4 regions of the Bacillus sp. PK6-026 genome follow, and region 2 is predicted to be linked to each of the others. Evidence: predicted binding sites of a transcription regulator. Region 2 holds the regulator's gene; each other region holds the start of a gene.
What was found. The regulator Rex, encoded in region 2, represses fermentation and respiration genes when NADH is low (regulators of the CRP and FNR family bind a similar motif). The targets are predictions, from matches to a motif close to TTGTGAAATATTTCACAA.
Positions count from the first base shown of each region.

Region 1: a site for Rex is predicted at 1,842-1,859, ahead of M1D59_RS10620 (nitrate reductase subunit alpha). Genes of this name have one in related genera too.
Region 3: a site for Rex is predicted at 2,268-2,285, ahead of yumC (ferredoxin--NADP reductase 2). Genes of this name have one in related genera too.
Region 4: a site for Rex is predicted at 2,439-2,456, ahead of M1D59_RS10670 (nitric-oxide reductase large subunit). Genes of this name have one in related genera too.

Region 1 is NZ_CP096418.1:2,047,758-2,051,970, reverse strand. It holds gene M1D59_RS10635 (TIGR04053 family radical SAM/SPASM domain-containing protein) at 1-179, shown strand, start outside; gene M1D59_RS10630 (DUF1858 domain-containing protein) at 283-513, shown strand; gene M1D59_RS10625 (DUF438 domain-containing protein) at 510-1,751, shown strand; gene M1D59_RS10620 (nitrate reductase subunit alpha) at 1,924-4,213, shown strand, end outside.
Region 2 is NZ_CP096418.1:640,111-644,323, reverse strand. It holds gene M1D59_RS03240 (YdiK family protein) at 1-47, shown strand, start outside; gene tatC (twin-arginine translocase subunit TatC) at 92-868, opposite strand; gene M1D59_RS03230 (twin-arginine translocase TatA/TatE family subunit) at 875-1,048, opposite strand; gene M1D59_RS03225 (redox-sensing transcriptional repressor Rex) at 1,087-1,731, opposite strand; gene moaC (cyclic pyranopterin monophosphate synthase MoaC) at 1,735-2,241, opposite strand; gene M1D59_RS03215 (ABC-F family ATP-binding cassette domain-containing protein) at 2,388-4,213, shown strand, end outside.
Region 3 is NZ_CP096418.1:3,426,357-3,430,569, reverse strand. It holds gene M1D59_RS17525 (GNAT family N-acetyltransferase) at 1-317, shown strand, start outside; gene M1D59_RS17520 (cold-shock protein) at 422-646, opposite strand; gene M1D59_RS17515 (hypothetical protein) at 789-989, shown strand; gene yumC (ferredoxin--NADP reductase 2) at 1,024-2,022, opposite strand; gene M1D59_RS17505 (NAD(P)/FAD-dependent oxidoreductase) at 2,380-3,597, shown strand; gene M1D59_RS17500 (YuiA family protein) at 3,787-3,915, shown strand; gene M1D59_RS17495 (YuiB family protein) at 3,990-4,213, shown strand, end outside.
Region 4 is NZ_CP096418.1:2,055,930-2,060,142, reverse strand. It holds gene M1D59_RS10670 (nitric-oxide reductase large subunit) at 24-2,378, opposite strand; gene M1D59_RS10665 (Crp/Fnr family transcriptional regulator) at 2,534-3,202, opposite strand; gene M1D59_RS10660 (DUF2164 domain-containing protein) at 3,246-3,485, opposite strand; gene M1D59_RS10655 (nitrate/nitrite transporter) at 3,706-4,213, shown strand, end outside.

The sequences.
Region 1 (4,213 bases), 1.4 Mb from region 2:
TTTATCGCGAATCACCGATCTTTAAGGATTTGCGAAATCCGGACGGATTTAAAGGAAAATGCGGCGTCTGTGAATTCCGCCATGTGTGCGGCGGTTCGCGCTCACGTGCCTATGCTCTGACAGGCGATTATCTGGAAAGCGACCCGAGCTGTATTTATATTCCGAAGGCTTTGCGCTGAAAAATGTGATGTACGTCACATTTTTTTCAGCATACTTGTATTACGGTATAGATGAGAATGATCATCACTATCAAAGGATGTGATCCCTCTGCATAATAAAAAAATTGATTTGAACGATTCCGTATACGAACTTTGCACATTGCATCCTGAACTAAAATCCGTGATGAAGGAAGCCGGGTTTAAAAACATAACGAAGCCCGGCATGCTGGAAACAGCCGGGCGTATCATGACGATTCCGAAAGGCGCGCGAATGATGCAAATCGAATGGCCGCTTGTCTTAGACATATTGAAAGCGCACGGATTTGACCCCGTTTGGAAAGGAGAAAAACAATGAGCGAAATGATTAACAACCGGGAAACGCAGCAAGGTCTGCCAGAGGAAAAAAAGCAGCTTTTGAAAGAAATCATCATCGACCTTCATAAAGGAAAACCGCTTGCCGACGTCAAAAAACGGTTTGAAAAGGCGTTCGGTTCAGTCAATGCTGAAGAAATCGCTCAGCTGGAACAGGCGTTAATGAAGGAAGAAGGCATTACCCCCGAAGAAATTCAAGAGCTTTGTTCCGTTCACGCCGCTGTGTTTAAAGGATCGATTGAAGACATTCACCGAGCTGACGCCGATAAGCAGCCAGGCCATCCCGTTCATACTTTTATGAAAGAAAATAAAGAAATCGACCTCCTTTTGAACTTTAAAATGCAGCTTCATTTGGAACGTTTTGAAAAAGAAGATCACCGCGACAACATTCTCAAGCTGCTCACAGACTTAAACTTGCTCGCCGATGTCGACAAACATTACAGCAGAAAAGAAAATCTTCTCTTCCCCTATTTAGAAAAGTACGGAATTACTGGGCCCAGCCAAGTGATGTGGGCTGTCGATGATTTTATCCGCAAGAGCATCAAAGAAGTGAAGCGTTTGTTGGAAGAGTATACGCCGGACAAAAAAGATGAAGTCATCCGCGAGCTAACGTTTATCATTCAAGAAGGCACGGAAATGATTTATAAAGAAGAAAATATCCTCTTGCCGATGGCGCTCAGAACGCTGACAGAAGACGAATGGCTGAAAATCGCGGCTGAAAGCGACGAGATAGGATATTGCCTGACTGCTCCGGAAACGGTGTGGAAGCCTGAACGCCATCAGCTCAAAACAACAGAAGAGGCGGCTGACGGATATGTCAGGCTCCCTACTGGTATTCTGTCCGTGGCCCAGCTTGAGCACATGATGAACCATCTTCCGGTCGATATCACCTTCATCGATGAAAACGATGTGGTCCGCTATTTTTCACACGGAAAGGAACGGATTTTCGCAAGGACAAAAGCCGTAATCGGCCGGACCGTCCAAAACTGCCATCCGCCGGCAAGCGTCCACATCGTCAACAAACTTCTTGACGACTTTAAATCAGGCAAAAAAGACGTTGAAGACTTTTGGATCAAATTTAAAGACAAATACGTGTTCATCCGCTATTTTGCCGTACGCGATGAAAACGGCCGCTATATCGGAACTTTGGAATTCACCCAGAACATCGCCCCGATTCAAGAGATTACCGGGGAAAAGAGAATTTTGAACACGAGCGATTGACCCATTCGACAGCCCGCTTCCATGCAGGCTGTTTTTTTGTCCTCCCTCTCCCCTCCTGAAAATGTGACAAATTTGTGAAAACCCGAAACCATGTGACAAATTTAACAAGGTCCAGCGCCTCCTCCATATATAGTGAGGGTAGCATCACTGACTCAGAAGGAGTGAACCAGCAATGAAAAAAAAGAAACAGAGTCCCATTTTCAGGAGATTAAATTATTTCTCTCCTATTGAACGCCATTCCAATCAACACAGCCAAACCACTTATGAAGACCGGAATTGGGAAGATGTATACAGAAATAGATGGCAGCATGATAAAGTGGTTCGCTCTACCCACGGGGTGAACTGTACAGGCTCCTGCAGCTGGAATATCTACGTCAAAAACGGAATCGTCACATGGGAAGGGCAGCGACTCGATTACCCTTCGACTGGCCCTGATATGCCGGACTTTGAACCGCGCGGCTGTCCGAGGGGAGCGAGCTTTTCCTGGTATATATACAGCCCGCTCCGCGTGAAATATCCGTATGTACGCGGTGTGCTGATCCAGATGTGGCGCGAGGCGCTAAACAGCAGCAAAAATCCGCTGGAAGCATGGAAATCAATTATCGAAAACCCTGAAAAAGCAAAGGCCTATAAACAGGCGCGCGGAAAAGGCGGATTTGTCCGCGCCGAATGGAGCGAAGTCCTGAAGCTGATTTCGGCTTCCCTTCTGTACACCATTGCCAAATACGGTTCTGACCGAAATGTCGGCTTCTCGCCGATTCCAGCCATGTCGATGCTCAGCCACGCAGCAGGGTCACGCTTTATGTCCCTGATCGGCGGGCCGATGCTGAGCTTCTATGACTGGTATGCCGACCTCCCTCCTGCTTCACCGCAAATTTGGGGAGATCAAACCGACGTTCCGGAAAGCAGCGACTGGTACAATTCAGGCTACATCATGACATGGGGTTCTAATGTGCCGCTTACCAGAACGCCTGACGCTCACTTTTTAGCCGAAGCCCGCTATAAAGGGGCAAAAGTGATTTCGATCAGCCCGGACTTTGCCGAGTCCTCAAAGTTTTCCGATGATTGGCTGAGCATCAGACAAGGCACGGACGGCGCACTGGCCATGGCGATGGGCCACGTCATTCTCCAAGACTTTTATGTCAACCAGAAAACGGAGCGTTTTATTGATTATGCAAAACAATATACCGATTTCCCGTTTTTGGTGACTTTGAAAGAGGAAAACGGAACGTTCACAGCAGGCCGCTTCCTCCATGCTAAAGATATCGGGCGTGCGACAGAACATGATGAGTGGAAGCCTGCCGTTTGGGATGAAGACACAGATGGATTTGCGATTCCGCAGGGCACGATGGGCTCCCGCTGGGACGGCCAAGGAAAATGGAATCTGCGCATGGTTGATGAGGATTCAGAAAAACCGATCACACCTCGGCTTTCCATGCTTGGACACGAAGATATGATCGGCACGGTCAACATTCCTTACTTCTCACATGACGGCAATAAAGTGCTTGAAAGACCGCTTCCGATCAAAAAAATGATTCTGGACGGAGAGGAAGTTTTTGTTTCTACCGTTTTCGACCTGACGCTCGCCAACTATGGCGTCAACCGCGGAATTGACGGACAGACGCCGGCATCATTTGATGATCCTGAACCGTTTACACCGGCTTGGCAAGAGCCGATTACCGGCATTAAAAGTGAAATGGTGATCAAGATCGCGAGGGAATTCGCGCAAAATGCGATTGACACAGAGGGCCGTTCAATGATCATTGTCGGCGCCGGTATTAACCATTGGTTCAATTCAGACACCATTTACAGAGCTGTGCTGAACCTTGTGCTTCTCGTCGGAGCTCAAGGGGTTAACGGAGGCGGCTGGGCCCACTATGTCGGCCAGGAAAAACTCCGGCCGGCCGAAGGATGGCAGACGATCGCGACGGCCAAAGACTGGGGAGGCCCTGCCAAACTGCAAAACGGAACATCATTTTTCTACTTCGCTACCGACCAGTGGCGCTATGAAGATCAGGAAATCAGCGGGCTTGCTTCCCCTATCGCAAAAACATCGCGCTACAAGCACCACGCCGATTACAATGTGCTGGCGGCAAGACTCGGATGGCTTCCTTCGTATCCGACGTTTGAGAAAAACGGTATCGATCTGTATAAAGAAGCAGAAAAAGCAGGCGCTGAGAACGCTCAGCAAGTCGGAAGCTATATCGCCAGACAGCTTGAGGAGAAAAAGCTCAAGTTTTCAATTGAAGATCCTGACAATGAAAAGAACTTCCCGAGAAATCTATTTGTCTGGAGAGCCAACTTAATCTCGAGCTCCGGCAAAGGTCATGAATATTTTCTGAAGCACTTGCTCGGCACGACTAACGGACTGATGAACGATGATCAGGACAGCGTCCGTCCCGAAGAAATCACATGGCGTGACAAAGCGCCTGAAGGCAAACTCGACTTACTGGTCAATCTCG
Region 2 (4,213 bases):
TTAAAATGTTCGCCCTGGCCGGCAAGATGAAACGAAAAGATCAATAGCCTTTTTTGTGAAGGAAAAGAGCCATTCTGAAAAAGAATGGCTCTTATTTAGTATGGTCGTTCAAAAACGCTTGATTTTCCTCTTGAATCATTGTTTTTTGCGCCTGCCTGTAGGATATTCTTGAAATCACGATACTGATTTCATAAAGAATGAGCAATGGCACTGAGACCATTAAATGCGACAAAAGCTCAGGCGGTGTAATGAGGGCCGCGATGACGAACAACACAAAATATGCGTATTTTCTGATTTTCGCCAAAAACATCGGCGTCACGAGGCCGAGCCTTGTGATAAACATGATGACCACAGGCATCTGAAACAATAAGCCAAAAGGAAGCGTCAACTGAAGCAGAAACTGAAAATATTCGTGTATTCCGATGACCTGGTTGACATTCAGATCATCTGAGACTCTCGTCATAAAGTCCACGACAAACGGAAATAAAATAAAGTAAGAAAAGGCAATGCCGCCTAAAAAAAGAATAATCGATATCGGAATATAGCTGAGCGTCACTTTTCGTTCCTTTTCATACAGCCCCGGGCTAATGAAAGCCCACAGCTGGTATAAAACAAGCGGCGAAGTCAAGACGGCGCCGATGATGAACGCGAACTGCACGTACACAAATAAAGGATCGGTCAGCTTGAACGCGTTGAGCGTCAGCAGCTTTGCTTCATCCGTCTGCTGCAGATAGATAATCAGCGGCTTTGCCAATAAAAAGCCTGCCACAACAAATAAAACAAAAAAGAAAAAAGTGATCACAAGCCGTCTGCGTAGTTCTGTGATATGTTCTATCAGCGACATTTCTCTTTCCTTCATAAATGTCATCCTATCCTACTGATCTTCTTTCTTTTTATCGGAATCGTCGTCAGCCAAACCTTTTGTCGCATTCTTAAACTCCCTCAGCGTGTTTCCCGCCGCTCTTCCCAGCTCGGGAAGTTTTTTCGGGCCGAATATCAAAAGCGCCACCACGACAATTAAAATAAAGCTTCCAGGACCGATTGGCATAAAGCCTGCCCCCTTTCCTTTATTTTTCGTTTTCCGTTTTACTTTTCCTGCATTGAATAATGTTTCATGAAATACACCAGCGACTGAAGTTCAACCGCCAAATCTATATGATGAATGCGAATGTGTTCCGGCACATTCAAGCGGGCCGGCGTGAAATTAAGAATGCCTTTAATGCCAAGCGCCACCAGCCTGTCTGTAATCGACTGTGCGGCTTGAGCCGGTACCGTCAAAATGGCGACGGGGATATCATCCGTCATATGCTCTTCAAGTCTATTCAGATCATAGACGGGAACACCGCCGACCTCGGTTCCGATTTTTTCCTCATTGATGTCAAACGCCATGGCGATTTTTGTATTATTATTTTTGATAAAATTGTAATGGAGAAAGGCTGTCCCCAAATTCCCCACGCCAATGAGCGTTACGTTCGTCATTTCATCCTGATCAAGCGTCTTTCTGAAAAAGGACAGCAAATAATTGACATTGTAGCCGTATCCTTTTTTTCCGAGCGCGCCGAAGTACGAGAAGTCCCTGCGGATGGTCGCAGAATCGACTTTGACGGCATCGCTCAGCTCAGCGGAAGATACACGCTGTTTTCCGGATGCATGAAGGTTTTTTAAAAAACGATAATATAATGGCAACCGTTTCGCTGTCGCTTGCGGAATTTTTGAATGATCCATGTTCATAAACTAATCCTCCATGTCTACATCAGCTTTTTCCCTTTTATAGTCACCGTTTTTCCCACCTGTCTTTTCGAGAAGAAAGGTCGGTCCTATCACCATTCCCTTATCCGCCGCTTTGCACATGTCATATACGGTCAGCGCACATACGGAGGCCGAAGTTAACGCTTCCATTTCCACACCTGTGCTCCCTTTGGTCTTCACTTTAGATTGAATATGCAGGATGCTCTTCTGTTCTTTCTCCTCCCAGCGAAAGGCGATGTCGACTCCTTTCAGAGCGATCGGATGGCACATCGGGATGATGGCGGATGTCTGTTTTGCGGCCATGATTCCGGCCACTTGCGCCACCGCCAATACATCGCCCTTTCCGATTTCCCGGTTTTTGATTTTTTCATGTACTGTTCGATTCATAGACACGCTTGAAACAGCCGCAGCTGTGCGTACTGAAGCTTCCTTTTCGCTTATATCAACCATCTTGGCTCTGCCTTGTTCATTAAAATGTGTAAACTCATTCATGTTCTGAACTCTCCTTATAACGATCATACACTATTTTTTTCATTCTGTCTTTTTCTTTGGCTAAAATCTTCCAGACTTCACTTAATTGTTTGCTGACTGCGCAGTGATAGGCTACACTTAAAATAGCAGACAAGAGGTGAAAGATCATGATGATTTTACAAGTGAACCAACTTTCAAAATCGTTTGGAGCCGATACGATTTTAACGAATATAAAACTCGAAGTCAGATCTCGGGACCGGATTGCGATCGTCGGACGCAACGGCGCCGGAAAATCGACTCTTCTAAAGATTATCGCAGGAAAACTTTCATATGAAAAGGGGGACATCATCAAGCCGAAAGATTTGACGATGGGCTACCTTGACCAGCATTCCGGCCTCGATTCCAAGCTGACGCTCAAAGAGGAATTGCTGTCGGTATTTGATTTTCTAAAAAAAATGGAAAAAGAAATGCGCGCGATCGAGGAAAAGATGGCGCAGGCCGGACCGGACATGCTTGAATCATTGATGAAGACGTATGACAGGCTTCAGCAGGAGTTCAAGGACAAAGGCGGCTACCAATATGAGGCAGAGGTCAGATCCGTCATGCACGGGCTCGGCTTTGCGGGATTTGACGACTCCGTCCGCGTCCAGGACTTAAGCGGAGGTCAAAAAACAAGACTTGCCCTCGGAAAAATGCTTTTGACAAAACCCGACCTCCTCATTTTGGACGAACCGACAAACCACTTGGATATCGATACCCTGACATGGCTTGAACAATATTTGCAAAATTACAGCGGAGCGATTTTAATCGTTTCCCATGACAGGTACTTTCTTGACAAAGTGGTTACCCAAGTTTACGAGATCAGCCGGTCCCAAAGCAAAAAATATACCGGGAACTACAGCTCTTATCTCCAATTAAAAGCCGAACAGCTGGAAAAGGAAACAAAGCTTTATGAAAAGCAGCAGGACGAAATCGCCAAGCTGCAGGAGTTCGTCGACCGGAATCTGGCTAGAGCTTCGACGACGAAACGGGCGCAGAGCAGACGAAAGCAGCTTGAACGGATGGAGATCATGGACAAACCGCTCGGAGATGAAAAGTCGGCGTCTTTCCGCTTTGAAATTACAAGGCAAAGCGGAAACGATGTACTGCGGGTGGAAGACTTGACAGTAAGCTATCAGGAGCAGCCCCCGCTTCTCCGTTCATTGAACTTTCACATCACCCGCGGGGAAAGCGTTGCACTGGTCGGACCGAACGGAATCGGCAAGTCAACCCTTTTAAAAGCATTGATTCAAAAGCTGCAGCCGGTATCGGGAACAATCGCGACAGGCTCCCATGTCTCAATCGGCTACTATGACCAGGAACAGGCTGAATTGACGTCGTCAAAACGCGTGCTTGACGAGCTTTGGGACGATTATCCGGAAATGAATGAAAAGGATATCCGGACCTGCCTCGGCAACTTCCTGTTTTCGGGAGAAGACGTATTAAAACCTGTACACGCGTTAAGCGGCGGCGAAAAAGCAAGGCTTGCCCTCGCCAAGCTGATGCTCCAAAAAGCGAACTTCCTTATTCTTGATGAGCCGACAAACCATCTCGACCTGGACAGCAAGGAAGTCTTGGAGAACGCTTTGATCGATTACCCGGGAACGATATTATTTGTGTCCCATGACCGCTATTTTATCAACCGGATCGCGACAAAAGTACTGGAGCTTTCCCGCGACAAAGCAGAAGAATATTTAGGCGACTACGATTATTACACAGAAAAAAAAGCGCAGCAGCTTGAACTGAAAGAACTAGAAAAACAGACGGAAGAGCATCAGAAAAACGCTTCCGAAAAACCTGGCGCAAAAAAGAGCTATGAAGAAGAAAAAGAGCTGAAAAGAAAAGAACGCCAGCGGCAGCGCAGGATTGAAGAAATCGAAACAAGAATTACGGACATTGAAGAACAGATCGAAAAAAATGAAGAGCTCCTGTGTGACCCCGCCGTCTTCCAAGA
Region 3 (4,213 bases), 1.6 Mb from region 2:
TTACGTACTTCATCGCCGGAAACGAATGTGAAGTCGTCTCCTTGGACAGTATTGCCGAAAACAAAGGGATCGGCTCACTCCTTTTAAACGAAGTGGAACGTGCTGCAAAGCGAAAACAGTGTCAATCGATTAAACTGATCACGACGAACGATAATATGCGGGCGTTTATGTTTTATCAAAAGAGAGGCTATACAATGGCCGAGCTGTATGTAAACGCAGTTGAAGAAGCAAGAAAAGTAAAGCCTGAAATTCCCTTTGCCGCTGATAACGGCATTCCGATTCGGGATGAGATTCTTTTGGTAAAAGATTTAACATAATCTGTTTTCCGCTTCGCTCGGGAAATGCCGGAAGGAAGCAATGCAGCCACCCCGCTCAAGTGCTGAGCAAGGTTTTTGCAACGGGGCTTCCGGAACAATCGTGTTTATTTCTGGTTAAAGATTCGGTTGAGATTGCTCGTGTTGTTGGTGATTGAGGTGATATAGCGGCTTCCGCTTACCATTTCCTTGTTGCACAGAGGGCATAGAGGGCGATCGCTGCTCGTGAAATTTTTTCTCATCCATCCGTTGCAGTCCTCAGCGGTACATTCCCACGTACTGATATCTTCCTTTGGCAAAGGCTCTTGATTGCGATTGTTGTAGTAAGACATATCGTCACTTCCTAACAAGGGTTTTTTGGAGTTCATTTAAGAATATTTTGTGAATCTTAAGACATTCTATTCGTCAATTTGTTATTCTATACTGGACAGGTTTATTTAGAGTCCAAGCCCAGTAAAGAAAAGGGGTTCAACCATGGAAAAAATCAACTGCAGAAGCTGCGGCGGGCTTACGCCTTACGATTCAAAAGTCTGTGAAGCATGCGGCTGCGAAAAACCGCTTCCAAAAGCACAGAAAATTACGGACCGGATTGTCTTGACTGCGGCGGGAGTGGTCGGTATCTTAACGATTGTGCTGATTTTGGGAACGATCTTCTCATATTTGAATATCATATAATGAAAAGGAGCCGGTGTCAGGCTCCTTTTCATTTTTATTTGTTTTCAAACATGCTTGTAGAGTGCAGCGGCTGCACGCGCGCTTTAGGATCCATGTAAGCTTTTGCATTGTTGACAGCGGTCGGTGCTTCTCCAAATCCGCTGGCAATCAGCTTGACTTTTCCTTCGTATGTGCAGATGTCGCCGGCTGCATAGAATCCCTCGATGTTCGTTTCCATTGTGGACTTGACGACGATCGAATTTTTCTCGATTTCAAGCCCCCAGTTTTTGATTGGTCCGAGAGATGAAACAAAGCCGAAGTTGACGATCACATCGTCGACATCGATGATTTCTTTTCTCTCGCCTTTCACTTCCTCGATGACGATCTGTTCAATCCGCTCGGCGCCGATCAGTTCGGTCGGAACAAACGGTGTCAGCACATTGACTTTTGAATTGTGCAGGTTTTCGACGCTGTGTTCATGTGCGCGGAATTTATCGCGGCGATGAATAATTGACACCTCTTTAGCGATCGGTTCCAGCATGAGCGCCCAGTCGACGGCGGAGTCGCCGCCGCCCAACACCGCAACGCGTTTGCCCGCAAATTGATTCAGATCATCTATAAAGTAATGAAGGTTTGCATTCTCGTATTGAGCCGCAGATTCAAGCTCGAGCTTTCTCGGCTGGAATGCTCCGTTTCCGGCAGTAATAATCACCGTTTTAGAATAGTGGATTTCTTTGTTGGTGACGAGCTTGAAAATGCCGTCTGCTTGTTTTTCAACGCTTTCGACAGCTTGTTCCAGACAAACGGTCTGATCAAATTTCGCCATTTGCTCTTTTAAATTGTCGACCAGCTCCTGAGCGCGGATTTTAGGGAACCCGGCTACATCGTATATGTATTTTTCGGGATACAAAGCGGACAGCTGACCGCCTAGCTGCGGCAGGCTTTCGATAATTTTGACGCTCGCTTGCCGCATTCCGCCGTAAAATGCGGTAAACAAGCCGACAGGGCCGCCCCCGATAATTGTAATGTCATATACTTTTGAGTCTTCACGCATGAAAATAATGCCCCCTAAATGAAAATTGTTCTTAATTATATCATATCACATAAAATAAATACGAGCGCGTCTGTTTTTTTAAGATCGGAAAATATTACCGTCTGATCTAAAGTCTGCCGCCCGAGCATATTTAACCTTGAAAAAGCAAAAGCGAGCGGCTATGATGTAGTTGTGAACATTTTGTTAAAGATTCGTGAATATTTTTCGACGCACAGCCGAAAAACATTCCGTTGTTCGGCAAATTAAAGTGAAGGGTTTCACAAACTTTTTTTCATAAAAAGCCTGAAGCCGGCAGAAGATAACCCAAAGGCTATTTTTAATCCGGCTTAGCAGTAAAATACAGAAAAGGTGGATGTGATTCCGTTGAATAAGCCAAAAGTAGTAGTATTAGGTGCAGGTTATGGTGGATTAATGACCGTTACGAGACTTGTTAAAAAAATCGGCGTCAATGAAGCGGATGTTACGCTTGTCAACAAGCACAATTATCATTATGAGACAACCTGGATGCACGAAGCGAGCGCAGGTACACTTCATCATGACAGATGCCGCTATCAGATTAAAGACGTCATCAATACATCCCGTGTCAATTTCGTTCAGGATACGGTAAAGAAAATCGATAAAGAAGGAAAGAAAGTCGTCCTTGAAACCGGCGAGCTTAGTTACGACTATCTTGTCGTAGCGCTGGGGGCCGTCCCTGAAACTTTCGGAATTTCTGGATTGAAAGAGTATGCTTTCTCCATTTCAAACATCAACTCGTCCCGGCAGCTTCGCGAGCACATTGAATATCAGTTTGCGACGTATAACACAGAAGCCGAGAAGCGCCCGGAACGCCTGACGATCGTTGTCGGAGGAGCGGGTTTTACCGGCATTGAATTTTTGGGCGAATTGGGCAACCGCATTCCTGAGCTGTGCCGCGAATACGATATCGATCGCCAGCAGGTTCGTTTAATATGCGTGGAAGCCGCGCCGTCCGTTCTCCCGGGCTTTGATCCTGAGCTTGTCGATTATGCGGTCAACTACCTTGAAGGAAAAGGCGTTGAATTCAAAATCGGCACGGCTGTGAAAGAATGCACGCCTGACGGAATCATCTGTGGAAAAGACGATCAGACCGAAGAAATCAAAGCAGGCACTGTCGTATGGGCCGCAGGTGTCCGCGGCAACCCGATCATAGAAGAATCAGGCTTTGAAAACATGCGCGGCCGTGTGAAGGTAAAACCTGATCTGCGCGTTGAAGGCCATGATGATATATTTGTAATCGGAGACTGCTCGCTGATCATAAATGAAGAAACCGAAAGGCCTTATCCGCCGACTGCGCAGATTTCCATGCAGCAGGGCGAAACGTGCGCAAACAATTTGGCCGCACTGATTCACGGCAAAGAAACGGAAACGTTCTCATTCGATAATAAAGGCTCTGTCGCTTCTCTCGGCGAACATGATGCAATCGGCGTCGCATTCGGGAGAAAGATGACGGGAACGACGGCGTCCATGATGAAAAAAATTATCGACAACCGCTCGCTGTTCCTGATCGGCGGGCCGGGACTTGTTCTGAAAAAAGGAAAGTTTAAATTTTTCTAAGCGGAATCGAAGCCTGCAGCGGAAGCTGCGGGCTTTTTATTCGGGGTTAAAAACTTCAAAAACGAAAGAAAAAGGAAGAAAGCTTATCTTTTAAGCGCTTACATCAAATGATCTGTTATATTTTCTGACTTTATTATTGACAATGTTCATGATATATTATCAGAAAATTAAGAAAAAGGTGAGTAACTAATGAAGACGACATCAACCCATCGCCTTGAATCAACCTGTACATTTTGTTCGGGAAAAGGCTATTTTCAGCTTCTGCTCGGTGGTTCGGAAACGTGCAACAACTGCAAGGGAACGGGAAAAGACCGCTGATCGCCGCTTTCCAATGATTGACTCAAGTTCCTTCCCCAATGTACACTAAAAGAGGTGAATTGGGGGTGGAGGCTTTGATTAGTTTACCAGTTGTCATCATTTCAGTTGTCTTATTTTTCGTCCTGTTTTTCGGCATCGGTTTTCTGCTGAATATGCTGCTCAGGATGTCATGGATCATGGCTGTCATTTATCCAATTGTATGCCTTTTCATTGTGAATAAAGAAAAGCTGATTCGCTATGTAGAGGCGCCGGGAGAGGCATTTTCCGGCCTTTTTGACAGAGTGGCTTCATTGGCAGC
Region 4 (4,213 bases), 1.4 Mb from region 2:
ACTTCCTCTGTCTTTTTGTTTATCTATTCATCTGAAGCAATGTCTTTAACTGGAAGCGCTTCTCCTTCCTGATGCGTCGGTTTGCGGAGATGGAATAATGCTCTGATGCTGAATATGACCAAAATCACGATTCCGGCTAAAAAGATCGTATCCGGCACAGCCCTCCAAGTCAGCAGCGTTTGCACCGTATCCTGCTGTAAAAACTCAGGCGCCCTTGAGCTCCAGTACCCGTCTTCAAACGCTTTTTTCAATTGAAGAAAACCGACCGGCAACAAATTGATAAACACCATTCCGAACAAGCCGATGTTCAGCGACCAGCAGGCTATTTTCAGCCATTTATCATTCCACGCTTCTTTTTTGGCGATATTGCGTAGCGTATACAGCCAGACAGCAATGGCAAACATGCCGTACACGCCCATCATCGCCCCGTGCCCGTGGGCAGGTGTCAGGAACTGGCCGTGCTCAAAATAGCTGACAGCAGGCAGATTGATCAAAAAGCCCAATACCCCTGCACCGACCAGATTCCAGATCGCCGTTGAAATCAAGAACCAGAACGTTGCTTTATACGGGAAATGATGGCCTCCGTCTTTCATCATCTTGTATTGTTCATAAGCTTCCAATACAAGCAGGGTAAGAGGAATCACTTCCAGGCATGAGAAGACGGAACCGAGGCCGATCCAAACTTCGGAAGAACCGTTGTAATAGTAATGATGTCCGATCCCGATGACACCGCTCCCCAGCAGGATCGTCAGTTGAAAATAAAGCGTTCTGACGGTCGATTTTTTCGTAACCAGGTTCATTTGCACGAGCAAAAAGCCGATGACCACGACGGCAAAGACTTCAAAAATCCCTTCCACCCAAAGATGGATAATCCACCACCGCCAAAAATCCGACATTGTAATATTTGTGCCGGGATTAAAGAAAAAGGCTGCACCGTAAAACAGCGGAATGGCGATCGAAGAATAAAACAGCAGATGAATCAAACCGCCTTTATCAGATTCCCGCTTGAGGCCGCTCTTAATGCCTCTGAAAACGATAAACAGCCATATCAGCATGCCGAGTGCGAGAATGACCTGCCAGAAGCGGCCGAGTTCAATATATTCCATTCCTTGGTGGCCGAATAAGAACCAGTTGTTTCCTAAAAGGCCTTTCGCTCCGAGCCATTCGCCGGCCATGCTTCCGCCGACAAGGACGATCAGCGCCCAAAACAGAATATCGACAAGCAGCCCCTGCCTTTTCGGCTCGCGGCCTCCGACAAGCGGCGCCGCATAAATGCCCATACCGAGCCATGAAGTCGCAATCCAGAAGATCGCCAGCTGGAGGTGAAATCCCTTAGATATGCTGAATGGCAACATATCCCTGATCCAATCGATCCCAAAAAAGCTGTCCGGCTCAATATAATAGTGGGCAAGCAAAGCTCCGAACATGGCCTGAACAAAAAACAGCAGCGACACAACGGCGAAATATTTTCCGGTTTTAACCTGTGACGCCGTAAGCGGCTGTTTATCCAGATCAAATACCGGAAACGCCCCTTCCTGGTAAGCCTCTTTCATTCCAAGCTTGTAACGGTAAAACACGAATAAAATAATGCCGACAAATAAAATCAGGATGGTGACGCTTGCGCCGCTCCACCAAACGGCGGCAAATGACATCGTGTTTCCGGCATCTTCATCATACGGCCAGTTGTTCGTGTACGTAATGTCGTCGCCAGGCCTTAATGTACTGGAAAGCCATGCCGTCCAGAAGATAAAATCGGAGATCTGCGTGATTTGGTCTTCGCTGTCAACCCACGCTCTGTCGCGTTTAGGCATGTGGCTTTCTTTAATTAAACCGGGCTCAAGCCCCCAGCCGTCTCCTTTTGTAAAGACATTGCGGTAATGATCACGCACTTGCTGCAATCCATAAACCTGCGCATCTGTCAGCTTCAATGTATCTGACGCGCGATTATAACGGTTTTTTCTCATTTCGCGGATGACTTGATTCCGGATGGTGGACTGCTTTTCATCTGAAAGTTGTTTAAAGCGCTTGCCGTATCGTGCCTCCGCCTTAAAATCCTGCATCCCTTCCGTATAGATTTTCAGGGCTTCGGCCGTGTAATCAGGCCCCATGTAAGATCCGTGCCCCAAAATCGTGCCATAATCCATCAGCGCGTATTTTTGAAATACGGCCTGACCGCCTGAAATGGACGATTTGGTCATGAGCACCTCTCCGTTTGGCCCGGACACTTCAACTGGTCTTGGTGCAAGTCCTTTGAAGATCCAATAGCCTCCCAAAAGCAGCACCGAAAAACTAACGATTAAAGTAAAGACGAGAACAGATTTCAAAAAACCGTTTTTCGATGCTTTTTTAACGGGCACCGTCTTTCTTTGAACTTCCATTGCGGTTCACTCCTTTTTTGATTTTGCATGTCCTAAGATACTGGATATGCAGCACACCGGTTGTGAACCAGATCACTTAAATAATGGCGGATTTGTGAACAAAATAAAAACAGGCTTTCCATCTGTTGTTCAATGGAAAGCCTTCATCTTATCCTTCAATTGCAGCCGTTCAGCCAGTCTGTATCATGTATGAAAATTCCGCTCCTGTCAGCTGTCAGCAGATTTTTCTTTTTCATTTCATTTAATGTGCGGTTAATCGTTTCCCTTGACGTTCCGACCATGTTCGCAAAATCCTGATTGGTAATGGGCAAGCTGATGTAGACCCCTTTTTCTTGAGGAATGCCGTGTTCTGCAGCGAGCTTCATTAATACATGCGTCAAGCGGTGCTGGACATCTTTTGAAATAAAACCCTGGATCCGCTCTTGCAAATCGAGAATCTTTTTCCCCATGATTTGCATCACTTTTATTGTCATTTCCGGATATTTCATCAAAAGTTCATTAAAATCAGCGATGCGGATTACGATCAACTCGGTTTCCTGAACGGCTTCGGCTGTTGCCGGGTATGGGGAGCGGTCAAAAAAGCCGACATGGGGAAACATGTCCCCGCTTTGCAGAATCGAAATCACTTGCTCATTGCCGTCTTCATCGATTTTAAAGGCTTTAACAAGACCGGATTTAATGAAGAATACCGCTTCCCTCTCTTCCCCTTCCATAAAAACAAACATTCTCGGCTGATAGGTGCGCTTGACCGCGATTTGCTCGATTTGTTTGAACTCTTCATCATTCAGCCCGCTGAAAATCATAAATTGCTTCAGAAACTCCATTGGTCTTTCAATCCCTTCGGTTTTGCTAAAGGAGAGCGCGTTGTCACAGACGGCGCTCCAGCGCAAAGAGCTCTTCTTCAATCGCCGCTGCCTTCTCTTCCACGACTCTGCGGCTGTCCTTCAGCGCCTGATTATAAAAGTAAGGGCCCAGCTTTTCCTTTACGAATTCAAACATTTGAATCGCCGCGATGTCTCCAACCTCTTCTCCCCTTTCTTCAACATAAAAGCGTTTGATTTCCTCGATGATCGCTTGCTTTTCTTCTTGCGTAAGCTTTATAAACATAAAAGCGGCACTCCTTTTTTTATTTTCATGATAAACGAAAAAGTCCGCAAATGAACCATTTATTTTTTACATCCGTTTACTATCCCTCACTTACCGATATTAAACACGAATCAAACGAATGACCGTGTGACGTAATTCACAATGTTTTTAAAAGACTTTTTGTAAGATAAACATGCTGATTGATTTATTCATTTTTCCCTTTGAAAGGAGCAAAAACGCAATGGTAAATCGTCAAAAAATACAATTACCGCTGCAGTCATTTAGTTTAGTCGCAGGATTTATGGTTTGGGTGTTGATTTCCTCTTTAATGCCCCACATTAAGCAGGACATCGCCCTGACAGACAGTGAGATCTCCCTTGTCACGGCCATTCCGGTCATACTCGGCTCGCTTCTGAGGATTCCGCTGGGATACTACACAAACAGATTCGGTGCGAGAATCACGTTCATGATCAGCTTTGTGCTGCTTCTGTTCCCGATTTTTTGGATCAGCACAGCCGATTCGCTGTTCGACTTGATCCTTGGCGGATTCTTCCTCGGCATCGGCGGAGCGGTCTTTTCCATCGGGGTCACATCATTGCCGAAATACTACCCTAAAGAAAAACACGGGTTTGTCAATGGGATCTACGGCGCCGGGAACGTCGGTACAGCGATTACCACGTTTGCCGCTCCTGTCGTAGCAAAGACAGCCGGGTGGGAAAATACGGTGCGGATGTACATCGTGTTAGTCG